2 linked regions of the Longibacter salinarum genome follow. The protein of the gene in region 1 binds, or shares a complex with, the protein of each later gene. Links are inferred from orthologs where the notes say so. Each region holds a gene or a part of one and is shown in the gene's direction. Other genes may lie near its edges. The genes, in order: dnaG and dnaB.

Evidence for each region.
Region 2: the proteins of dnaG (region 1) and dnaB are in contact, whole or in part, in a crystal structure (PDB 2R6A), measured with the Geobacillus stearothermophilus proteins. The link is inferred for Longibacter salinarum from one-to-one orthologs. Residues at the interface, in WP_049624496.1 of Geobacillus stearothermophilus: Lys456, Leu457, Leu458, Pro459, Ala460, Asn463, Ala464, Leu467, Leu535, Leu536, Ile537, Ala538, Gln544, Glu545, Asp548, Tyr549, His552; in WP_033016901.1 of Geobacillus stearothermophilus: Ser13, Glu15, Ala16, Gln18, Glu91, Leu92, Asp94, Ala95, Val96, Pro97, Thr98, Ala99, Ala100, Asn101, Tyr104, Tyr105, Ile108.

What each region holds. Positions count from the first base shown.
Region 1 is NZ_PDEQ01000006.1:296,171-307,117, forward strand. Bases 2,643-5,636 are described here. They hold dnaG (DNA primase), read left to right. Parts: upstream 2,643-3,101; coding sequence 3,102-5,171; downstream 5,172-5,636. Other genes in these bases: CRI94_RS17730 (hypothetical protein), read left to right, coding at 2,763-2,918; ppk1 (polyphosphate kinase 1), read left to right, coding at 5,307-5,636. Also shown: tkt (transketolase), read left to right, coding at 376-2,418; more of ppk1, read left to right, coding at 5,637-7,703; CRI94_RS12960 (hypothetical protein), read right to left, coding at 7,858-9,696; CRI94_RS12965 (gamma-glutamyl-gamma-aminobutyrate hydrolase family protein), read right to left, coding at 9,860-10,558; CRI94_RS12970 (GNAT family N-acetyltransferase), read left to right, coding at 10,742-10,947. UniProt on the Escherichia coli protein: RNA polymerase that catalyzes the synthesis of short RNA molecules used as primers for DNA polymerase during DNA replication.
Region 2 is NZ_PDEQ01000007.1:63,724-74,593, forward strand. The notes cover bases 449-3,365. They hold dnaB (replicative DNA helicase), read left to right. Parts: upstream 449-1,066; coding sequence 1,067-2,665; downstream 2,666-3,365. Other genes in these bases: CRI94_RS13625 (uracil-DNA glycosylase), read left to right, coding at 449-955; CRI94_RS13635 (HepT-like ribonuclease domain-containing protein), read right to left, coding at 2,772-3,086; CRI94_RS18165 (nucleotidyltransferase family protein), read right to left, coding at 3,031-3,365. Also shown: more of CRI94_RS13625, read left to right, coding at 1-448; more of CRI94_RS18165, read right to left, coding at 3,366-3,387; 7-cyano-7-deazaguanine synthase QueC, read right to left, coding at 3,770-4,477; CRI94_RS13655 (OmpA family protein), read right to left, coding at 4,568-6,121; CRI94_RS13660 (hypothetical protein), read right to left, coding at 6,421-7,098; CRI94_RS13665 (hypothetical protein), read right to left, coding at 7,155-8,273; CRI94_RS17520 (hypothetical protein), read right to left, coding at 8,836-9,078; CRI94_RS13675 (hypothetical protein), read left to right, coding at 9,330-9,653; CRI94_RS13685 (DUF4295 family protein), read right to left, coding at 9,971-10,123; rpmG (50S ribosomal protein L33), read right to left, coding at 10,221-10,385; rpmB (50S ribosomal protein L28), read right to left, coding at 10,470-10,706. UniProt on the Escherichia coli protein: The main replicative DNA helicase, it participates in initiation and elongation during chromosome replication. Travels ahead of the DNA replisome, separating dsDNA into templates for DNA synthesis.

The sequences.
Region 1 (10,947 bases):
GTCTGAGTGCTCTGTGTCGATGGGGGCATGGGCGTGCGTTGGAGAAGGACTGAGCGATCACTTTGGCTGAGTCGAGGGTCATGGGCTCTCATGAATTCGAGTAGCGAGGGGAGAGACGAGATTGTCGATGGACGGCCTGCCGGGGCAGGTGGAGTAGCGCCTTCATCCCCATTTGATTGTATTTTTTGGAAACGCGCTGTATCGGAGGTTCGCGAATTCCTTTATTGCTGTATGCGGACGCGGATCGTAGTCCCGCTATCCGCATTTGGCAGCTTTCCTCCTGCTGTACCGAAATGTTTTACGCCGATCGGCGATGCCGCGACTGCCGTTCGAGCGAATCCGTGATCTCCCGCCTTTCGTTTCCGCTTCTGCCACATGCCTGACGCATCCACGCTGGACCTGATTCAGCCGACTGACCTCGACGAGCGCACCATTAACACCATCCGCTTCCTGGCTGTGGATGCGGTGGAAAAGGCCAACAGCGGCCACCCCGGTATGCCGATGGGTGCAGCCCCGATGGCCTACGTGCTCTGGAGCCGTCACCTACGTCACAACCCAACCGATCCGCACTGGGTTGACCGTGACCGCTTCGTCCTCAGCGCGGGCCATGGCTCGATGCTACTGTACGCGCTGCTGCACCTGACGGGGTATGATCTTTCGCTGGAGGAAATCAAGAACTTTCGCCAGTGGGACAGCCTGACGCCCGGGCATCCCGAAGTACACCACACGCCCGGTGTCGAAACGACCACCGGCCCCCTTGGGCAGGGCTTCGGAAATGGAGTCGGAATGGCTATTGCTGAGCGATACCTGGCCGCGCACTTCAACGATGAGCCCGGAGCAAATGATGAACTCATCGACCACTATACGTACGGCATCGTCAGTGATGGCGACCTGATGGAAGGCGTGGCGTCCGAAGCCGCATCGCTCGCCGGACACCTGGGGCTCGGCAAGCTGATCTATCTGTACGACGACAACGAGATTTCCATCGATGGCTCAACGGACCTCGCGTTCACTGAGGATGTCCAGCAGCGGTTCGAAGCGTACGACTGGCACGTCATCACGGTGGAGGATGGAAATGACCTGGAAGCAATCGACCGGGCCATTATCGAAGCCAAAGCGGAAACGGATCGACCGTCGCTGATCGAAGTCAAGACGCACATCGGATACGGAAGTCCGAACCAGCAGAATACCGCCGCCGCCCATGGCTCCCCGCTCGGAGCGGATGAGGTCGAGCTGACGAAGGAGAATCTCGGCTGGGAGGAGGACGAGTCGTTCTACATTCCGGACGACGTGCTTGAGCACATGCGGGAGTCCATCGACCAGGGCGCTGCGCTCCAGGCCGAATGGAACGGCCGCTACCAGCAGTTCCGCGTGGAAAGCCCGGAGGCTGCGGATCGATTTGATTCGTGGATGGCCGGGGAGCTGCCCGATGACCTCGACGATGCTCTGCCGGACTTCGAGGCAGGCGACGAACTCGCGACGCGCAAGGCAAGCGGGAAAACGCTGTCTGCACTCGTCCCGGTCGTTGGGGACATGCTCATTGGCGGGTCTGCCGACCTCAGTGGGTCGAACAAGACCGAGGTCGACGGCCGAACAGACTTTCAAAAGGACAACCCGGGAGGGCAGTACTTCCGCTTTGGTGTTCGTGAGCATGCCATGGCCGCCGCCGCGAACGGGATGGCCTTGCACGGAGGGGTTCGCCCGTACGTCGCCACCTTCCTGATCTTCAGCGATTATCTGCGGCCTTCGTTGCGTCTCAGCGCGCTGATGGAGCAGCCCGTCATCTACGTGTTCACACACGACAGCATCGGGCTCGGCGAGGACGGCCCGACGCACCAGCCGATCGAGCACCTGGCGGCGCTTCGCGCAATTCCGAACGTGACGCTATTCCGCCCGGCCGATGCGGCGGAGACCGCGCAGGCATGGGTCGCCGCGCTCCGCAACACGGATGGACCGACGGCCTTCGCCCTGACGCGGCAGACCGTGCCTACATTCGACCGGTCGGTTATGGGGCCGGCAGAAGGCGTTCATCGGGGCGGATATATCCTCTCCGACGACGACGGTACCCCCGACATCATCCTCATGGGGAGCGGTAGCGAGGTCCAGCACGCCGTTGCCGCCGCCGATACGCTGCGCAAGGACGGGATCAACGTTCGGGTCATCAGCATGCCCTCGTTCGAGCTGTTCGACCAGCAGGATGAGGCATACCGGAACAAGGTGCTGCCGCCGGAGGTGACGGCACGCGTATCGATCGAGGCTGGTGTGACCTACGGCTGGGAGCGATTCGTCGGGCCGGAAGGACGGTCTATCGGAATCAACCGCTTCGGCTCGTCTGCTCCTGGCAGCATCAACATGGAGAAATTTGGCTTCACACCAGAGAACGTGGTGGGAATGGCCCGCGACGTCCTAAATCAGTGAGCAACGTTGATTGACGCTTGAGAGCCTGCACGATGGGGCGACTTCCACGCGGAGGTCGCCCCGTCCTGCTTTACGACGGGATACACGGGCCACGGCAGGAATCAGACGGTCGTCGCATGGATTTGAATGGCTGGATGGACACAGGGCATCACGCGAACTTTCGTTTGTCTAACTGGCGAGGATCTCAGTGTCTGATTCGGCGTCAATCCAGAAAATGCTGCGAAACCGCCCTGTAGGCTGTGCCCCGTCGCGATCCGGTCTTGCGTCACCGGGTTCGTGCATCTATCCTGTGACCGCTCTGTTTAGAACGCTGAATGTATTTTCCCCTGTTTCCCGCGATCCCTATGAAACGTATCGCTGCCGCCCTCGCGATTATCTTTGCCATCGGATTCTCGTCCTGCCAGTGCTCGTACAAGCCACCGGTTCCCCCCGTGGAAGACGATAAGGTTGCTGTCGTCGTCCCGGACGCCCCTGTTGCTCCGAACGGGATTCGCGCGTAGCCCTAGTTACAGCGCCAGCGCGTCGGGCGAGCTGAACGACGGATTATCCAGGTGCTGTCTCGGCAGCCAGCCGGCTTGTCAACTGCTACTCTCGGTTAGCGCGTAGAGAGGATCTGCGGCGCGCACACGTCGTACACATAACCCTATCTGAGGAGACGTGCTGCGCCCAGAAATCGTGCATCCATGGCGATCCCGGATCACAAACTTGAGGAAGTTCGCGATGTCGCGGATGTGGTCGATGTAATCAACGATTACGTCAACCTGAAGCGGAGCGGATCCCGCTTCAAGGGGTTGTGCCCGTTTCACGATGAGAACACGCCTTCGTTCAGCGTCGATCCGGAGAAGAATCTCTACTACTGCTTCGGTTGTCAGCGTGGCGGAGACGTCTTCAAGTTCGTCCAGGAAATCGAAGGCGTTGGGTTTCTCGAAAGTGTACGCATGCTCGCCGAGCGGTTCGGCGTTCCGCTGCCGGATGACGAGATCAATCCGGAAGCGGCGAGCGAGAAGGAAGCGATTTTCCACGCGCTTCGGTGGGCCGCCCGGTGGTTTTACAACCAGTTAACGGACACGAACGGCGGATACGAGGCGATGGAGTACCTGCACGACCGCGGGTTTCAAGACCGGACGATTGCCCGATTTGGTCTTGGCTGGGCACCCGATCGGTGGGACGGCCTACTCAAGGCTGCGAAGGAGGAGCAAATTGACGAAGAGATTCTTCAACGCGCCGGTCTCATTATCGAGCGAAATGACGGCAGCGGCTATTACGATCGCTACCGTGGGCGCGTGATTTTTCCGATCCTCTCGCACGTGGGGAAGGTGCTCGGCTTTGGTGGCCGTATTCTGGATGCCGACGCCGATCAGCCCAAATACATCAACTCTCCGGAGACGGAGGTCTACGACAAGAGCCGCGTCCTGTACGGTCTCCGGCAGGCTAAGCAGGCCATTCGGAGTGAAGAAGAAGTGCTTCTGGTGGAAGGCTACACGGACGTTATCTCCCTTTACCAGGCGGGGGTCGAAAACGTCGTTGCATCCAGCGGGACGTCTCTCACGGACGGCCAGGTGCAGACGCTCGATCGATACGCCAAACGCATCGTCCTCCTGTACGATGCCGACGAGGCCGGATCCCGAGCCGCCGTCCGCGCGATGAACCTCGTTCTCCAGAACGGGCTTGGCGCCTACGCGGTCGAGCTTCCCAATGGCGAAGATCCGGACTCTTTCGTTCGTGCCGAAGATGCACAGACGTTCGCTGCCTACATCGAAGAGCACCGGCAGGACTTGCCAGAGTTTGCGTATCGCCGTGCCCGCAGAGAAGGCCGTTTCGACACGCCGGAAGACCGCGTGGAGGTGCAGCGTGAAATCGTGAACGCCGTCGCTCAGATTCCAGATCGGAATCTGCGTCGTGAGTACGTGCGGCGAACAAGCGATGTCCTGAATGTACCGGATTCAGACCTTTTCCGGATGTTGGAGGAAGAGGTAGAGAAGGTCAAACGACAAGATCAGCGACGCGCACGGCGGAAACAGCGACGGCAGCAGCGCGACAACAGCTCGGGGGGAGCGTCCGTGAACGAGCCCCAGGGGCGCCCCGTGGCTCCGCCCGATGCCCGCGATGGGTCATCAGGTTCGACCGCCAATGCCAGCTCCAGCAATGATGCCCCGCCTCCTCACACCGACGCCGACTACCAGGGCGACGAATCCGACGGGAATGAAGATGCAGGAGAAGGTGCTCAAGAAGCGCGCTCCGCATCGCAACGCAGACCGCCGCTCCCGGAAGAGAAGGTTCTGCTCCGTCTGATGCTCGATAGCGGGACGCCGATGGTCGAATTCATCCTCGGCAACATGTCGCTGGGTGAGTTTACGGAAGGCCCGGCGCGCGATATGGTGGAAGTGTTCATCGATATGTACAGCGATGATGCTGTAAAGCCGACCCGGATCACGGACGGCGAATTCGGCGCTGAATTGCAGAGCCTCGCCGCATCTGTTATGGTTGACAAATACACGCCCTCGGAAAACTGGCGTCAGCGTCAGAATATTTCCGTTCCGAGGTTCAATCAGGAGCCGTACGAAGCGGGCGCGAGCGCCATGACGCTGCTCAAACTCGATCGTGTGGATGAGGCGATCACTCGGACCAAGGAGAAAATGTTTGAAGCTTCTCGATCCGCAACCGGAAATGTCGGCGAGCTCCAGAAAGAGATGATGCAACTCTACGACCTTCGCAAGCAAATTCGGAGGCGGGAGTTTTTAGACTGGGAGTAGGATGTCCTACGGACGCGCCAGCATCCCAGCAGCGCATTATCGGAGTGTTTAGTCGGACCTGGCGACGAGTCTGGTCGTTTTTTCTCGGGACAGCCCCGAACCCTCGCATGTCTTCGACACTCGACGTTGTCTTCCATGGCTTCTGATTCTGATCATTCGCTGGACCCGCCCGCCCCGGAAGATTCACCTTCCGATCTACGTCCTGCCGGCTCCACAAATCCACGCGAGACTTCATCACCCGAATCAGATGGATCGGAGTTGGAAACGGACCAGCGCGACGGCAGCGCCGATGTTGTTACCGCCGTGGAGTCGACGAGTCTAACGGACGATGACGCAGGCCTTTCTGCGAATGAGAGGGTGGAGAACGCGCGCAAAACAGCCATGCATGAGCCGTGTCGGCCGTTCGTCACGTCCGAAAGTCCTCTGGCTCGGGCCGTTCAGCCGCAACGGGTGCCGGAAGAGGCAGACGTTGATCATCCGAGCCTTTTCTTCAATCGAGAGCTAAGCTGGCTCGACTTTAACTGGCGCGTTCTGCAGATGGCGCGGGATGACAGAACGCCCTTGCTGGAGCGTCTGCGATTTCTCAGCATTACGGCGCAAAACCTGGATGGGTTCATTCGGAAGCGGATCGGTGGTCTGAAGCGGCAGGCGGCCGCCGGCGTGACGACACTTTCGCCGGATGGCCGGACCCCGGAAGAGCAGCTTGCGCACATCGTTCGGGCCGTACGGCCGATGTACAGTGCGCTCGGGCATACGTGGGATCAGCTCGAGCCGGCAATGGAAGAAGAGATCGGGCTCCGCATCCGGGATTACGCGGACCTCGGAGATGCGCAAAAACAAAAACTTGCGGCGTACTTCAGGAAAAATATCTTTCCGATTCTTACGCCGCTTGCCGTCGACCCGGGGCGGCCGTTCCCATTCATTTCCAACATGAGCCTGTCGCTCGCCGTCTTGCTGCGGCACCCGGACCGCGGTACACAACACTTCGCGCGTGTCAAGGTACCCACGAGTCGCGCTCGTTGGCTCTCCCTCGACGAACCGCTCCACTTTGTGCCGATCGAGCAAGTGATCGCGCATCACGTCAACGAGCTGTTTCGTGGGATGACGGTGGAAGGCGTCTACGCGTTCAGGGTGACGCGGAACGCCGACGTCCGGCGTGACGAGGAGGAGGCCGATGACCTCATTGAAATGATTTCTGAGCGTCTCCGCGAACGGCGCTTTGCGCCCGTCGTCCGCCTGGAGGTAGACCGCGACATGCCGGAATCCGTTCGGTCCTTTCTGATGGAGAAGCTCTCCATCGGGCCGGAGGATGTCTATGTCGCCGAAAGGGTGATCGACTTCACGGACGTGCGGGTCCTGGCCGATCTCCACGTTCCGGACGATCGATACCGAAAGGATCTTCGATTTTCAAAGTGGACGCCGCTGACGCCACCACGACTCCGTCGAGGCGTGGGGCGCGAATCAGGCGACATTTTCTCCGTGATCCGCGACAACGACCTGCTCGTTCATCATCCGTACGACTCGTTCGAAGAGAGCGTCCAGCGGTTTATCGAGGAGGCTGCGGCAGATCCTCAGGTTCTGGCGATCAAGCAGACGCTGTACCGCACGTCCGAGGACTCGCCCATCGTGGATGCGCTGATCGACGCGGCTGAAAGTGGCAAACAGGTCGCGGTGCTCGTCGAGGTCAAGGCGCGATTCGACGAGGAGAAGAACATTGCCTGGGGGCGCAAGCTGGAGGACGCCGGCGTGCACGTCGCCTATGGCCTCGTCGGGTTGAAGACGCACGCGCAGGCCGCTGTCGTCGTCCGGCGCGAGGACGATGGACTCCGGACGTACGTCCACGCCTCCACCGGCAATTACAATACGCAGACGGCGCGGCAGTACACCGATTATGGGCTACTGACCTGCGATCGAAACATCGGGTACGACTTTACGAATCTCTTTCACTACCTCACGGGCTACGCACCGGAGCAGTCGTATCGAGAGGTTGTGGTTGCGCCCCAGGAGATGCGCGACCACTTTTTGGAGATGATCCGTCGTGAGGTGCGGCACCAAGAGGAGCACGGCAACGGGCACATCATGGTGAAGATCAATGAACTCGGCGATTCGAAGATTATCAGTGAGCTTTACCGTGCCTCGCAGGCGGGCGTCCAGATTGACCTTGCGATTCGTAGTCACTGTCGCCTTCGTCCGGGGCTCGATGGCTACAGCGACTCCATTCGGGTCGTGAGCATCGTTGGTCGGTTTCTGGAGCACGACCGTGCGTTCTACTTCCACAACAACGGCGACCCTGCCGTTTACATCGGCAGTGCCGACTGGCAGCGAAGCCGGCTGGACGACCGCGTCGAAGCAGCGGTCCCGATCACCGACGAGACGCAGCGGCAGCGGGTCATTCATACTCTCAAACGTGCTATGAACGATCCTCGCACCGCCTGGGAATTGCAGTCCGACGGTCGGTACGTTCAGCGCGTGCCGGATGAGGGTGAGCTGGGGTATCAGGAGCAGCTGATGGCGGCCGCCCGGAATCGTTAAGCGGAACGGGCGTGTACCCAACGGTTCGAACGAACGCATAACCGCCGGCGATGGGACTCGATCCCTGTCGCCGGCGGTTCTATGTCTGCTAAAATGTAGAGCGTGGCCCGGATGCTACGTCGCTCGCTTTGGGCCGGACCCGCGGTGCTTCAGGTTATTTCGAGTCGAGCGACCGGGTGTAATCGTCGAGCGGATGCGTGTCCAGCGTCTCCGGCGGTTGCGGGCGCATGCGCATCTTGCCGGTCGCGAGAGTCGCGGCATCGGACAGTGTCTCCCACGGATTCGATAGCCAGATCCGGCGATGCGTCTGAATCACGTCGAGCTGCGTCTGCCGGTAATGCGTTGGGTTCGTCTCCGCGAGGCGTTCGAACGCATCGTAGATCGTAAGGAGGCGCTCGCGATTCTCTTTGGTAAATCCGAACCGCTTGATGTCGTCGACCAGGCTATCGTAGCGACGATCCCAGGCAGTGCGCTGCTCATCAGATGGAAGACGGTAGGTGTCATCATCGAACCGGAAGGTGGCTCGACTGTCCAGCGCGGTGATTCCCGCATCTTCGAGCGCTTTCGATCCGCCGGTGGGGAGGAAGAACCGAACGGCTTTTCCGTCGACGCTCGACACGAAGCGGACATTCGCAGAAGGCGTGAGTTCGCCGTCGTCCGTTTCGGGAAGGTCCAGGTGAGGGTTGAGTCCGCGGAAGCGTTCGTATGTGCTTGGCCGGTCGGCGACCATGCTCCAGTTGAGGGCCGATGTCGAGCCGTCCAGCACTCGCAGGATGTCAGCCAGCATTAGTGTCTCGCCCGGTTCAAGCTGGACGCGCTCTGCACGGACCGTATTGGAGAGGTCAATCGGGCGGTCGTCGATTGCGCGCAGCGATCCGTACGCCGATGCAACGTATCCGCGAGAGTAGGGGCCGAAGGTGGAGTTCTCGCTGACGGTCTCGAAGCCGTCGGTAATGGCCCACATGTAGGCGTCCATCACCGTGGACCCGGTGTCGAAGGCTCCGGATTGAGTGAAGAACTTTCGATAGAGCTTGTAGATGTTGCCCGGACCGGTATGGTACGCGGAGATACCGGGAATCTCATGGCCGACCGCGTTCACATAGCCTCGGAGTAGGCGGAAGGCGGGCTCCATCGTGAGGAGGGGATGCAGGTCTTCGCTGACCTCCACCCACGAACTCTCCTCCGTCCGCAGACTGTATTGGTGCACTCCGCTACGACGCAGGATAAAGGGCATCATCTGGTATCGGCTGCGCGCACCGACGTGGGACCGGAGGTCGTCCTGGTTGAACGTCTCCACGGTACCAATCTCGGTTGGAAGCAGGCTAAGGCCGAGATAGTTCGTCAGGCGAAGCTCGTAGGCGAGAAAGGGCCGGTCGCGCTCGTGTGCTTCGTCGATCTGGTTGGAGCGCCCCCACTTCACCGTGATCTCTTCCCGCGGGACGCCGCGCTCTTCCCATTTGTCCACGAGCCGGCGAGTGTGAACGCGCCGCTTCGCATCGATCGTAGGCCACTCGACGTCCGCGCCATTGTTGTAGCGCCGTCGGTCTTCTTTCAGAACGTAGACTTCCAGAAGTTCGTGGGTGTCATCACGGGCGACGCGGATCGTAAAGTTGTCATCCACTCTTTGCCGCTTATGATAGAGGTCGAGGAGGGCCTGGAAGTCCTGGTGCAGTTCGCCACGCCGGTCGGTCGGCGTCGCTCCAGCGCTCGCGTAGAGCTCGGGAGAGAAATACTCGCTGTGCACGGCGTCCGGATGCGTTGGCAGGTCGCGCAGCGTGAAGAGCCGGGACGGGACGAACGAAGACGTGGTGTCCGGCGACGAGACGGAGACCGGCACACGGAAGGTGCCCATGACTTCTTTCGCCATCGTGGTCAGGTGGCCGGACACGGTGAGTCCGATACCGATGCCGGCCAAGAGAACGATGGTAGCCGCGACGACGTGCCGCGGCTCAGCATGGTGCGAAGATGGAGACGGGGGCTGGGAGTGAGACATGAGTCAGTCGGCGGCGTTCGTGCGAAGGGGGCAGCAAGGCGGTATGGAGCAGGCCGCGATGCTGGGAGAGAGCACGGTGTTAAACGCGTGGAGACCGTCGGGGACACGGTCGCAGCGTAGGGCCTGTTACGTCGGTCGGGCGAGGTGGAACGAGGCGGCGCGGTTAGGCGGGTGAGGCGGCTCGGGCGGTGCGGGCCTGTTCCACGAACATACGGAAGAGAGGCATCATCGTCTCCCGCATTCGCTCGGGATGAAACTGTAAGCCAAGAATCCTGCCGTTTTCATGTTCGATGGCCTCGATGGTACCATCGGGTGCGGTTGCCGTTATGCGAAATCCCTCGCCCACAGTTGCGATCGCCTGTAGATGCCTTGTATTTACAGACGTGCGTTGGGTGCGAAGAGCGTCGTAAAGCCGGGAGTCGTGTTCGATCTGGATGAGATGGTTCGCAGCACCACGTTTCTGACTGTGGGTCAGCGCACCCTCCACCTCGACCTCCACGTCGCCGTAAATGGTTCCGCCGGCGCGGGCGTTAAGTAACTGCATCCCGTAGCAAATACCGATGATGGGTAGCCTTGCCGTATCGCAGAGATCGATCCAGTGTTTGTCGGCCGTCAGGCGAAGGGGATCGGTCGTTCCCAGATCGTCCGGCAGGTGGCCGACGAGACCATCCGTGACAGCGGGACCGCCCGTCACCATGAGCCCGTCAAGTGTTTCGACAAAGGCTCTTCGTGTCTCACCAGCGCTGACCATGGGGCAGGGGCAGGGAAGCCCGCCCGCCTCTTCGATGGCGAGCACATATTCCCTCCGAAGTCGTTGCTCACCATCAACGAAAGACGGAGTAATGCCAATCCGTGGGATCATAGCGCCGCGTGCTTGAGGGATCCGTTGTGTAAATTTACCAGATCGCTAGGAGAAAACGAGTCTCCCTGTGTTTTTTACACTTCCCTTATGCAGTAATTGTTGCCTGTTCGTGCTGAGTTGCTCCATCTCTCAATCTGGCGTCCACCAAAACTCCCGTATCGGTTCCGGTACAGACTCATGGCTATGTCCCGTCTCCCTCCGTTTCATCTGCCGGTTGAAGTGAATGCTCAAAATGTGCGTGTGAGGATCCGACCGATTACGCCTGCAGATCGTGAGCGTGTGCTCCGGGGCCTGCGCCAAATCTCGAAAGAGACATCGTACCACCGGTTCTTTACCCCTCGTTTCGTGCCTAGCGAGGCTCAGTTGCGGTACCTCACGGAGGTGGACGG
Region 2 (10,870 bases), on another replicon or contig:
AGAATTGCGCGGCGTCATCGAGCGCGAGGCGTCCCTCCACGGACCGCTCGTGCCCCTTGATGCTCCGCCGACCGATACGGACGAGGATGCTTCGGCTACCGAGGATGACGCTCCCACGGTGAACGAGTCTTCTCCGTCAAACACGTACTCGCAGCCGGGTGAGGCAGCCACGGACGATGCATCCAGCGTAGACGCCGACGACCTGCCGGCTCCGTCCACCGCGTCCGATGCCTCCGCCGGGGACGCCCTTTCTTCCACTTCTTCCTCCAACGACGCCTCCATGCCCAACCAGGACCTGTTCGGCAACGAAGTCGATCCCACCGAAGACCCGTCCCGCCCCCCGAGCGAACGGATCGAAGCGCTCATTCCTGACGACGCGCCGTACAAGGATATCGACTCGCTGGCGGAACTGGAGAAATGGGTTGCAGAGAACACACTCGTTCCGATCGACGAGGACCGCAAGAACCCCGTCTTCGGCGTGGGCGACCCGAACGCCGACCTTTTGATCATTGGGGAGGCTCCCGGCGCAAACGAAGACGAGCAGGGAGAGCCGTTTGTCGGCCGTGCGGGCAAGCTTCTCGACAAAATCCTGCAGGCGATCGAATTTGACCGACAGGACGTCTACATCGCCAATATCCTGAAGAGCCGTCCGCCGAATAACCGGGATCCGCTCGCCGAGGAAGTCGAAGCCCATATCCCGATTCTCTATAAACAGATTGCACTCATCCAGCCTGCGATTATCTTGTGTGTGGGCAAAGTGGCAACCAACACAATGCTTGACCGGAGGTCATCTCTCGGTTCGCTTCGCGAGAAAGAACATGACTTCTACGGCATCCCGCTCTATGCGACGTACCACCCGGCCGCCCTGCTCCGCAACTCGAACTGGAAGCGTCCCACGTGGGAGGACGTCAAGCTAGTTCGGACGCGCTACGATGAACTCACCGGCACGTCCTGACGGCGCCTGACCTGCTGGCCGCCCCATCCGTCTCCGGCGACCGGCACACCTCGTTTTCCACATCAGACGGCCCCTCCCGAGCGCTCCCAAATTCCTCTGCCCGTTTTCGCCATGGCCGACTCCGGCGATCAGTCCAAATCCCCGCGCATGAACATCGACGACACGTCGCGCCCGTCGTACCCGCTCGACAAGATGCGGGGACGGCAGAGCGATCGGCGGCGTCAGCAGGCCGATGCTGTGCACAAAAAGTCGGGACGGGTGCCACCGCAGGCCACGGACGTGGAAATGTCCGTCCTCGGCGCGATGCTGATCGAGCGCGAGGCCATTCCGAAGGCGATTGAGGTGCTTCCGCCCGAGGCGTTCTACAGCAGCAAGCACCAGAAAATCTACGAGTCGATCCTCAACCTCTTCGAGCGGGGCAACCCGGTTGACCTCGTCACGCTGACGGAGGAACTGAAACGTCGCGACGCTCTCGAGGAAATCGGCGGAGCCTATTACCTGACGGAGCTGACGACGCAGGTGGCCTCGGCAGCGAACGTCGAGTACCACGCCCGGATCATCGCGGAGAAATCGCTGCTCCGCAAGATGATTGAGAAAATGACGACCCTCGTCGGCCAGGCCTACGAGTCCGGCGCCGATGCCTTCGAACTGCTCGACCAGGCCGAGAGCGAGATCTTCTCCATCTCCGACACGCAGCTCCGGAAGGCGGCGTCTCCGCTCAACGACGTGGTGAAAGACACGCTCGAGCGGCTGGAGTCCATTCACGGGCAGAAGGGCGGCATCACGGGCGTCCCGAGCGGCTTTACGAAGCTCGACGACATGACGAGTGGATGGCAACCGTCCGATCTCATCATCATCGCGGCGCGGCCCTCGATGGGTAAGACGGCGTTCAGCCTTGCCGCCGCGATGAACGCCGCGATGCACCCGACAAACCCGGCCGGCGTGGCGATTTTCTCGCTGGAGATGGGCGCGCAGCAGTTGGCTCAGCGTCTCCTCACGTCCGAGGCCCGCGTCGATGCGCAGCGTGCGCGAACGGGTCGCATGAAAGATGACGACTGGCAGCGACTCGCCCGCGCGGCCGGTAAGCTGAGCGAAGCCAACATCTTTATCGACGACACGCCCGGACTCAGCGTGCTCGAGCTCCGCGCAAAGTGCCGGCGCCTGAAGGCGGAGCACGACATCGGCCTTGTCGTGGTTGACTATCTGCAGCTGATGCAGGCCTCCGGTGCTGTTCGCAGCGGCGCCAACCGTGAACAGGAGATCGCCCACATCTCACGGTCGCTGAAGGGGCTGGCGAAAGAGTTGAGCCTGCCGGTCATCGCGCTGTCGCAGCTCAACCGTAGCGTCGAGAACCGCGGCGGCGACAAGCGCCCGCAGCTTTCGGACCTTCGCGAGTCCGGATCGATCGAGCAGGATGCCGACGTCGTGTCGTTCATCTACCGTGCCGAGCGCTACGGCATCACGGTGGACGAGAACGGCAACTCCACCGAAGGAATCGCCGAGCTCATCATCGGGAAACAGCGCAACGGTCCGATCGGCACGGTCGAACTGGCCTTCATCGACCGGTACGCGCTGTTCGAGAACCTCACCTCCCGCTACAACGACAACGACCAGGGCGGCTTCGGCGGAGGAGACGATTACGGCGGAGGAGACGGCTACAACGGCCAGGACGGCGGCGGCAACAGCTTCGAGGACGACGCGCCGTTCTAATTCGAAATGCGAAGTGCGAAATGCGAAATGCGAAGTGGTACAAATAAAAAACGCGCCCGTCGGAAGTAGCTTCCGGGGCGCGTACGTCGTTCGGGGCTTCCCTAAATCAACCCTTTCCAGAAAGCCGATCTTTCAGCAAGGGAACGTCATTCTGGACAACTTCCAGATCTATGTTGAGGTAATCATGAGCGAGACGGTTACGCATTCCGATAACAGCACGCCACGGTACCTCACTTACACGTCTACGAAAAGACTCCGATAGCTGACGGCTTGCCTCTCCAATGATTTCGATCTGCCGAACCGTCGCATCCTGGAGCATCCGATTCTCTTCAAAGGTTTGCCGGTCCACACCGCGAGTGTACTCTTCAATCTGGTGGATTGCGTCCATGATGTGCTCCACATACACTCGATCTGTCTTCATAGAGCACAACCCGATCTTTTTCTAGATATGGGCGGATGTGGGGGCTGACAGAGCGTTCGGTCACGAGCTCCACGCGAGCTCCGAGCGTCTCCGATAATTCTTGCTCAAGTTCGAACCACTTCAACCCGAGAGCGGGGCGCTCCGACGCGGGACGCAAATCGACAAGTACATCGACATCACTGTTCGCATCGTGCTCCTCCCGGGCGACGGACCCGTACAGCGAAATGCGGGACGCAAAGGGACGAAGCGCCGGGACGACCACCTCTCGTACACGGTCAATGGTCAGCGTCGGAGGCGACATGAGAAATTGTAAACGAGCTTGAAGCGACAGTCCGAGGGTGAAGCCGTTCGTTGCAACACACTCAATATACGTGTACGCCACCCAAACGAAAAACGCGCCCGTCGGAAGTAGCTTCCGGGGCGCGTTTCGTTATTGCCGTAAGTCTGAGGTGACGGGCGGATTCGAACCGCCGTACGAGGCTTTGCAGGCCTCTGCCTAACCCCTCGGCCACGTCACCTTCTGGGGACGGAACGGGGCGGGGGTCGCCGCTCCGCTCGTGCGATATCTAGGAATGCATGCCCCTCTGGACGGTTCCGACCGCGCTCCCTACATCCACTCTATTTTCGAAGAGCATCGCTCGAACAAACCGTGGAAATCGTTTCCGATCAATGCTCCCCCGGTTTTACACCCATCCCTTCTCCTTCGCCTCCCGGTAGCCTTTCGCGCGAAGCTTAGACGCCGGGTTGTCGAGTTGTCCGTAGCCCCACTCGTGGAGTTCGGAGCGATCGCCGTTGTAATCCGTGTGGCTCATCACGCGGACGGTCTCCAGTACATCGCATCCCGCGACCGTCACAAGGTCTGCCGCAAGCTTCCACGTCTCCGCCTTCGTGAGGTACATCAGCGGCGTGTGGATGCGCAGGTCTTCATCCATGGCCAGCGATAGGCTCGTCTGCATCGAGTCGATGAAGACGCGGCGGCAGTCCGGGTAGCCGCTGTAGTCCGTCTGGCACATCCCGCCGACAAGGTCATGGATGCCGCGGTTGTACGCGTAGCTCGCGGCCGTGCTGAGAAAGAGCGCATTGCGCCCCGGGACGAAGCTCGCGGGCAGGTCCTCATTCCGCTCGTGCGCGGCGCTCATGTCCTTCTCGTGCTCCGTCAGCGCCGAGCCGGAGAGCGTGCCCTCCATGTCGATGATCTCAAACGGGACATCCGCCTTTACCGCAATCTTGCGCGCCTGCTCCGTCTCGACCGCGTGCTTCTGCCCGTAGTGAAACCCGAGCGCGTGGACCGACGCGAATCGGTCGAGCGCCCAGAACAGGCACGTCGTAGAGTCCTGCCCGCCGGAAAAGAGCACGAGCGCGGAGCGGTCGGTGGAATCGGGGTGCGGCATAGAGAGAATGGTACGGGTCAGGAAAGGTCGACATTGGAAACGTGGACGACACCAAGCAGCGAAAACACATTTGTGCTCGACAGAGCAGGGCTACTCCGCAACAGCGATTTCCACGCGGCGGTTGAGGCGGCGACCGGCGTCCGTCTGGTTGCTTGCGACCGGGCGCGTCTCGCCGTAGCCGGCTGTGTCCAGCCGATCGGCCTCGATTCCGTGCTCGGTGAGCCAGCGCTTGACGGCTTCCGCGCGTTTCTGAGAGAGCAAACGGTTGGATTCAGCGCCACCCTCGCTGTCGGTGTGGCCCTCTATGACGAATCGCGTGTCGGATCGGTTCTGCATAACCCGCTGCACAGCCTGCAGGGTCGGCTCGGATTCAGCCTGGATCGTCGCCGAACCCGTGTCGAACAGAATGTTGCGCAGTCGGACGCGGCCCTCGGCGTTCAGGTTTTCTTCGATCTGAGACGTTTCGCTCTGTGGAGCGAGTTGCAAATCGACGGTCACCTCCGTGCCCGCTTTGAGGTCGACCGGCTCCGACGTAGAGGAAAATCCAGGTTTCGCGGCCCGCGCCACCACGAGGCCCGCCGGCACGTCGGGAAGGTGGTATCGTCCGTCTTGGTCCGTTTCGACTGCGTCCAGTGCGGAGGACACGAGGACGCCCGGCAGCGGGGCTCCAGTTTTCGCGTGTGTTACACGGCCGCGCAGCGTTCCCGTCGAGGGAAACGTGTCGGGGTTGACGAGCACCTGGACGAAGTCGATCGCGAAGCCATCTCCCGCTCCCGTCGTCGGATCGTCGATTCGCAGCGAGAGACGGCCATCCTCCAGAAGATCATGGTAACCGGGAAGGATTTCGACGGTGACGAGCTTCCCGATCGGGCCGGTTTGATTGAGCGCGTTCAGCACTTCTTCCATCACCGGATACCGTTCCCCGTCGAGCGTCACCTGATACGTCGACCCAAAACGCGGGGCCTGAAAGTCGTCGAGAAAGAGCTGCAGCGCCACGGTTTCCACTTCAATGCCACTCAGGTCCGTCGTCATCTCAATGGCTTCAGCGGGCTCTGCCACCTGCGAGTAGCCGTCCTGCCCTTCCGGCGGCGAGCCATCGTAGCCCGTGCCGATCATAATGCGATCCGTTCCGGCGGGGTCGCTTTCCTCCGGCTCGAACGGGTACGCGTGCGGTGGCGTCGAGCGCCCCGAGAACGGCGTAAAGCCCCACGGCCACCCGAACCCGAGATTGTCGATGTCGCCGACGCGCACCAGCAGATCCGCCAGTACGGTGTCCCGTGTGGTAAATGTCGGCTGCGCCCAGTTGTCCGGCCAGCTGCGCGCCTGCTTCACTCCGGAAACCGTTCGGGCGTTGGGCTGGGCATCCGGGACGCGCGTCTTCAGCCAACACCGGGCCTTCTCCCCCTGCACGCCAGGCTCTACGTACGTAAACGCAGCACACTGAGGCTCATCTGCGCATCGCCGCGCACACTGCTCGGGCGGGCCATTCATCTCGATCGAGCGGTAGTCCGCACCAGGTCGATCCGTCTTCGGCTCGATGGTCATGCCGTCTACCTGTGCCCGCGCACCGGGCACCGCAATCACAGCGAAAATAACTACACTGATGAATGCAAGCGAGACGGAGACGTTGAGATGGCCAGACATGAACACGGACGCGTGGGCGAAGGGGAAGAGAACCCCGGGCGACAGAAACAGAGCGATGGCTAAACATCGACGGCCCGAGTCACGAATTCAACCCGGCTGCCGAGTCCGACGGATCGCTGCGTGTTCGCCGGGCTAATCAAAAAAATCGGTCCCTCCAGTCGAACTGAAAGAAGCGCAGGCTGCCCTACCGCTGGAAGAGGCAGAAAGGGCCGACAACAAGAGTGTTTAACGGCGGGCCCGGCAGGATTCGAACCTGCGGATTCGGATGGAGAGACATATTTATGAGGTACGACGTCACCTCACTGCAAATTCTCGTGGAACTGAGTCCAGTTGTCCGATGATGGCTTTACACCGGGTGGGAGCGGTTGAAATCGAAACACCCTGGGCGGGTCGATCGGCTCGCGGCTCCGTCCCGCAAAGTAATTGGGCCGGATGAGTTCGGTGATCACGATCGTGGTGTCATTCGGAATGTGACCGACGTACGTCCATGGATCGTTCATAAATTTCTGAAAGACAATGTTTGCGCCTGCATACAACCTCATCGTCTGAATTGAGATCGAATCATCAAAAACCCGAAATCCGCCCCATAGCAGGTTGATCGGTGAATCTCGCTCACCCGTTTTATCCAAAAGGCTGTGTTCGAAATGATCGATCTTGTGTACTTCGGACGGAGATTCGAAGGGTGTAGCATGTGGCGACCCATAGACGACACGTCTTTCACCACTGATTCCAGAATGAGCAGCAGTCCCGTCTTTCCATAAAATCAGAGGCTGTGCAAGCCGTTCAGACCACGTGGTGTCCAGATGCGTGTAGTACCCATCCAGCCGAAGCACAGACGTGTCGATTACGCCCGGCTGACTCTGATGCGTGTAGTGCTTCCCATTTACGCCGAGGCGCCAGATGCACCCTGAGAGAAGCAAAACGAGGGTCAACACCACCCCGAAGGACATGTCGTGCTGTGCTAGGATCATCTGCATGCCAGTGCCATCGTCTTGCATACCGGTTCGGGTGTGAAGAACATCGAAGTCGGATTTTACTTCTGGGAGTCATCTGAGGCATCGGAGGACATCGAATCCTTGACGGCGAAGACATCAAAGCCAGTCGACAGTCGTTTGACCAGAGCGACATCAGTGCCTCTCTTTCGATCGCGAAGGTACAGTTCGTACCTGAACCACCCCGATGAACCTTTAACTCGACAGCGGTACAATACGTATCGCTGATCGACGACGCGCGCAAAACGGATGGGACACTCATCGGTGTCCCGTTCGAACATGGACTGCACAGCGCCATCGCGGAGTCTGACGCGTGCGACACCGCGGCGACCGGGATCTTTATTGCCTCTCCACGGCGTGCTGTACGTTCCCAGTAGCGCATTTCCTGTTGAATCCCATGGCACCAGGGGCTCGAAGATGAGCGGACGGTCCGCGTACGTTGGCCAACTGAGGTCGTGAATCCGCTGCCATGGATGAAGGGAGAACACACTCAGGCGTCGCTCTTTCTCCATACGGTGACCCTGTACCCAGTCGACGACGAGACGAGAGCCGCCGGGCGAGAAGTTATGTTCCAGCACCCGGCCTTCGAACGCCTCCACTCGGAGCGTGTCTTGCAGCGATGCTGCGAGTACGACAAGCGTTGAGTCATTGTAGAAGTCCTGGTTTCGTCGTCCCGTCACAGCGACCTCTCCGTCCGGAGAGACGCTCACTCCCCCCCATAAACCGTACACCAAAAGTTGTCCTTCAGCACGAGAGGGCTGAGCAAACATACTGTCTCGCCGCGTGAACGACGGAAGGCGCTCAAGAGGCACACTGCTCGGGATATACCGCGGCGCCGCGTGTGCACCATAGTATACAGGACCTACCTTGCCTCGCTTCTCAAGAGTACCCTCAGGTAGACGTAGTTCGAAGATGTAAGGCGCACGCCGGTAGCTAGATGGATTGGTGATACCGACGAAGGTGACGACGGCATCGGGACCGACAGGGGTCTCATCGTCGTCTACCAGAAGATCGACGTTGTATCCACATCCGCTCAGCACCGCCACGAGCAGCGCTACGAAGTACAGTCGACCACTGAATCGGACGTGCGAAATCGATCTCTCCCGCATTCCCCTGTCAGATATTCCAGCATGAGTCGCATTCGCCATGTCAACACTCATACGAGAAAGAAGGGGAAAGTACGTGGGGCAGATCCAAGAATCCGCTGGTGCATCACAGGCACGCGTCAGGAAGGTATACTGGTAGAATACTTAATTAGACGCACCGCATGAATAACATCAACCTAGTATCCGTCACAGTGTGATAGAGCCTCGACGCTAGGTTGTCATGCTGGGGGTTCTTGATTCAGCTACACTTCGATGCGAGATGTCACCCTCTTCCCAGGCATGTGCACTAATCAGGACGTTTTCGTGGGGCATCTCAGAATGCAACCGGGGAAGACATGCAAACTGAAGCGTAAACAGAAAATGCCACGCCCAGACGATCTGGACTAGACGAACGCTGCCCCCATGCCACGGAGGAAGGCGGAGAGTTGAAGGTGGCGCGCCCGGCAGGATTCGAACCTGCGGCCTGCGGATTAGAAGTCCGCTGCTCTATCCAACTGAGCTACGGGCGCGGGTGGGGTCAACGTCCTTGACGGGACGCTGCGTCATCAAACTCTAAACTCAAGCACGCGGCGGGAGGTTCGAGGCGTTTCTGTTAACGAATGCCTCCGTCACGTGCCTACACGGGCTGCTCGAGATCGGCGAGCTCGTTCAGGTCGAGCGCGACGGTTTCGGGCTCAGGGCGGAGCCAGTCCGCCAGGGCGACGGCGGAGGGCCGTACGTCCATCGGGAGCTGCGAGCGGCACGCCTTGTCCTCGCAGGCCATCGGGTGGCCGCAACGGGCACAGCAATCGTGCGGCAGCGCGTACGGCAGATTGCAGTGCGGGCAGAGCGTGATGAATACGTCAGAGGAGAGATCCACGAGGTCAGGCGGAGAAAGGAGTCGCGGCACGGTTCCGTACAATACAACGAAGCCGGCCAATCACACCACTGTCTCAACACGTATTTCTCGAAATTTACCGCAGACTCGGTTGCGGGATGGAAAATCCAGCGTCCGACCCCATGTGGGGGTACACGCCACAAACGGTTCCGTGATGACCCGGTGGTGACCGCGATCCCGGGGCATCATCTTTTCCCTCCACGGTGCCTGGCCCTCTCTCTCCATCGCCTTCTATGCCGTCCTCAAACGATTCAGCATCTCAGTGTGCCTCCCTCGGCGATGACGTCGACCCGCTTATTCGGTACGAGGGGCAATGGAGCCGTACGGAAAAAGAGTCGCTTCACGGCGCTATTGAGGCATACGAAGGCCGCCATTCTGACCCTGTCGGTCATACCCCGAACTGGGTCCTCGTCGCGGTTCGCATCCCGGATCAACCGCAGTTTATCGCCAGCCGGCATGGATGGCAGGACATCGTTCGTGCAGATACGCCGGAGCACCTCGCGCACCGGGTCCGCAATCTCACAGATGGCTGCATGAAGAAAACCGAGCTTCCGTAGAGCTGGATTCTCATCCGCCCTAACGCAGAAAAACGCCTCGACCGGTTCACCGGAAGAGGCGTTCACTTTTGCTCGGAGAACCGTGTTGTGCCGGGAGACCGGCTACATCGTTCTCGAATGGTCGGGGCGGCCGGATTCGAACCGGCGACCCCCTGCTCCCAAAGCAGGTGCGCTAACCGGACTGCGCCACGCCCCGATCGGTGTAAGGAAGTGCTGCTGGGATGGTCTCCCGTAGATAGGCCCCCAGTGTAATGGGAGCCAGCGTCAACACTTCCGCCCTTTCTGCAGGGACTTACCTGAACTCGCTACGACGATGCTTAGTTCTTCGCAGCTTTCAGTTCGTCCTGCACGTTGTCGAGCGGCACCACCTTCTGCTTAAAGCTGTAGTGCCCGTTATCTTTTTTCTGTGCGACAATAATCTTCGCCATCTTCCGCGAAGCCGCACCTTTCTTTCCTTTCGTCTTAGCCATGACTCTGCCTGCCTGATCGCGTAGTTCGGAGATTATGCGCCCGTTCGGCGACGTGCGACGCCCTGTGGACGAGTCGCGCGCCCCTCATCTTGGGTCGCTACTTCTTCTCCCGGTGGACGGTGTGCTTCCGGAGGACCGGGTTGTATTTCTTCAGTTCGAGCCGATCGGAGGTATTCCGACGGTTCTTGGTCGTGTGGTACCGCGACGTGCCCGGAGCTTCCGTGCACTCGAGGATAACCTGGATGCGGTTGCCTTTAGCCATGATTCTTCAGTCTTCAGTGTTCAAAACGACGCGAGGTGAGGCAGCGGTCGCGTGACGCCATCGTTGACGTCAAGGAGCCAACGTTTACACGTTGATGCCCTGGGCGCGAGCTTCTTTCAGCACTGCTTCAATCCCCTTCTTGTTGATCGTCTTCAGCGTCTTGGCCGACACCTTCAGGGTGATCCAGCGATCCTGCGACGGGATGTAGAACCGCTTCTTCTGGAGATTGCGCTGGAAACGCCGCTTCGTCTTGTTATTCGACTTGGAAACGTTGTTTCCCGTCACCGGTCCCTTGCCGGTCAAATCATCTTTGCGGGCCATGGATACGCCTTCGTCTTCTAGGAAATTGCCGCTTGCGTCGTGTGGAGGTTCTTGTCCCGAACGGCGCGAAAAACATGATCACGACCGTTACGTGGACAGTCTCTTTGAAGGATTACAAACGGGAAAATGTTTATGAAGAAGCCGCAGAAAGGCGGAAGTTCCTC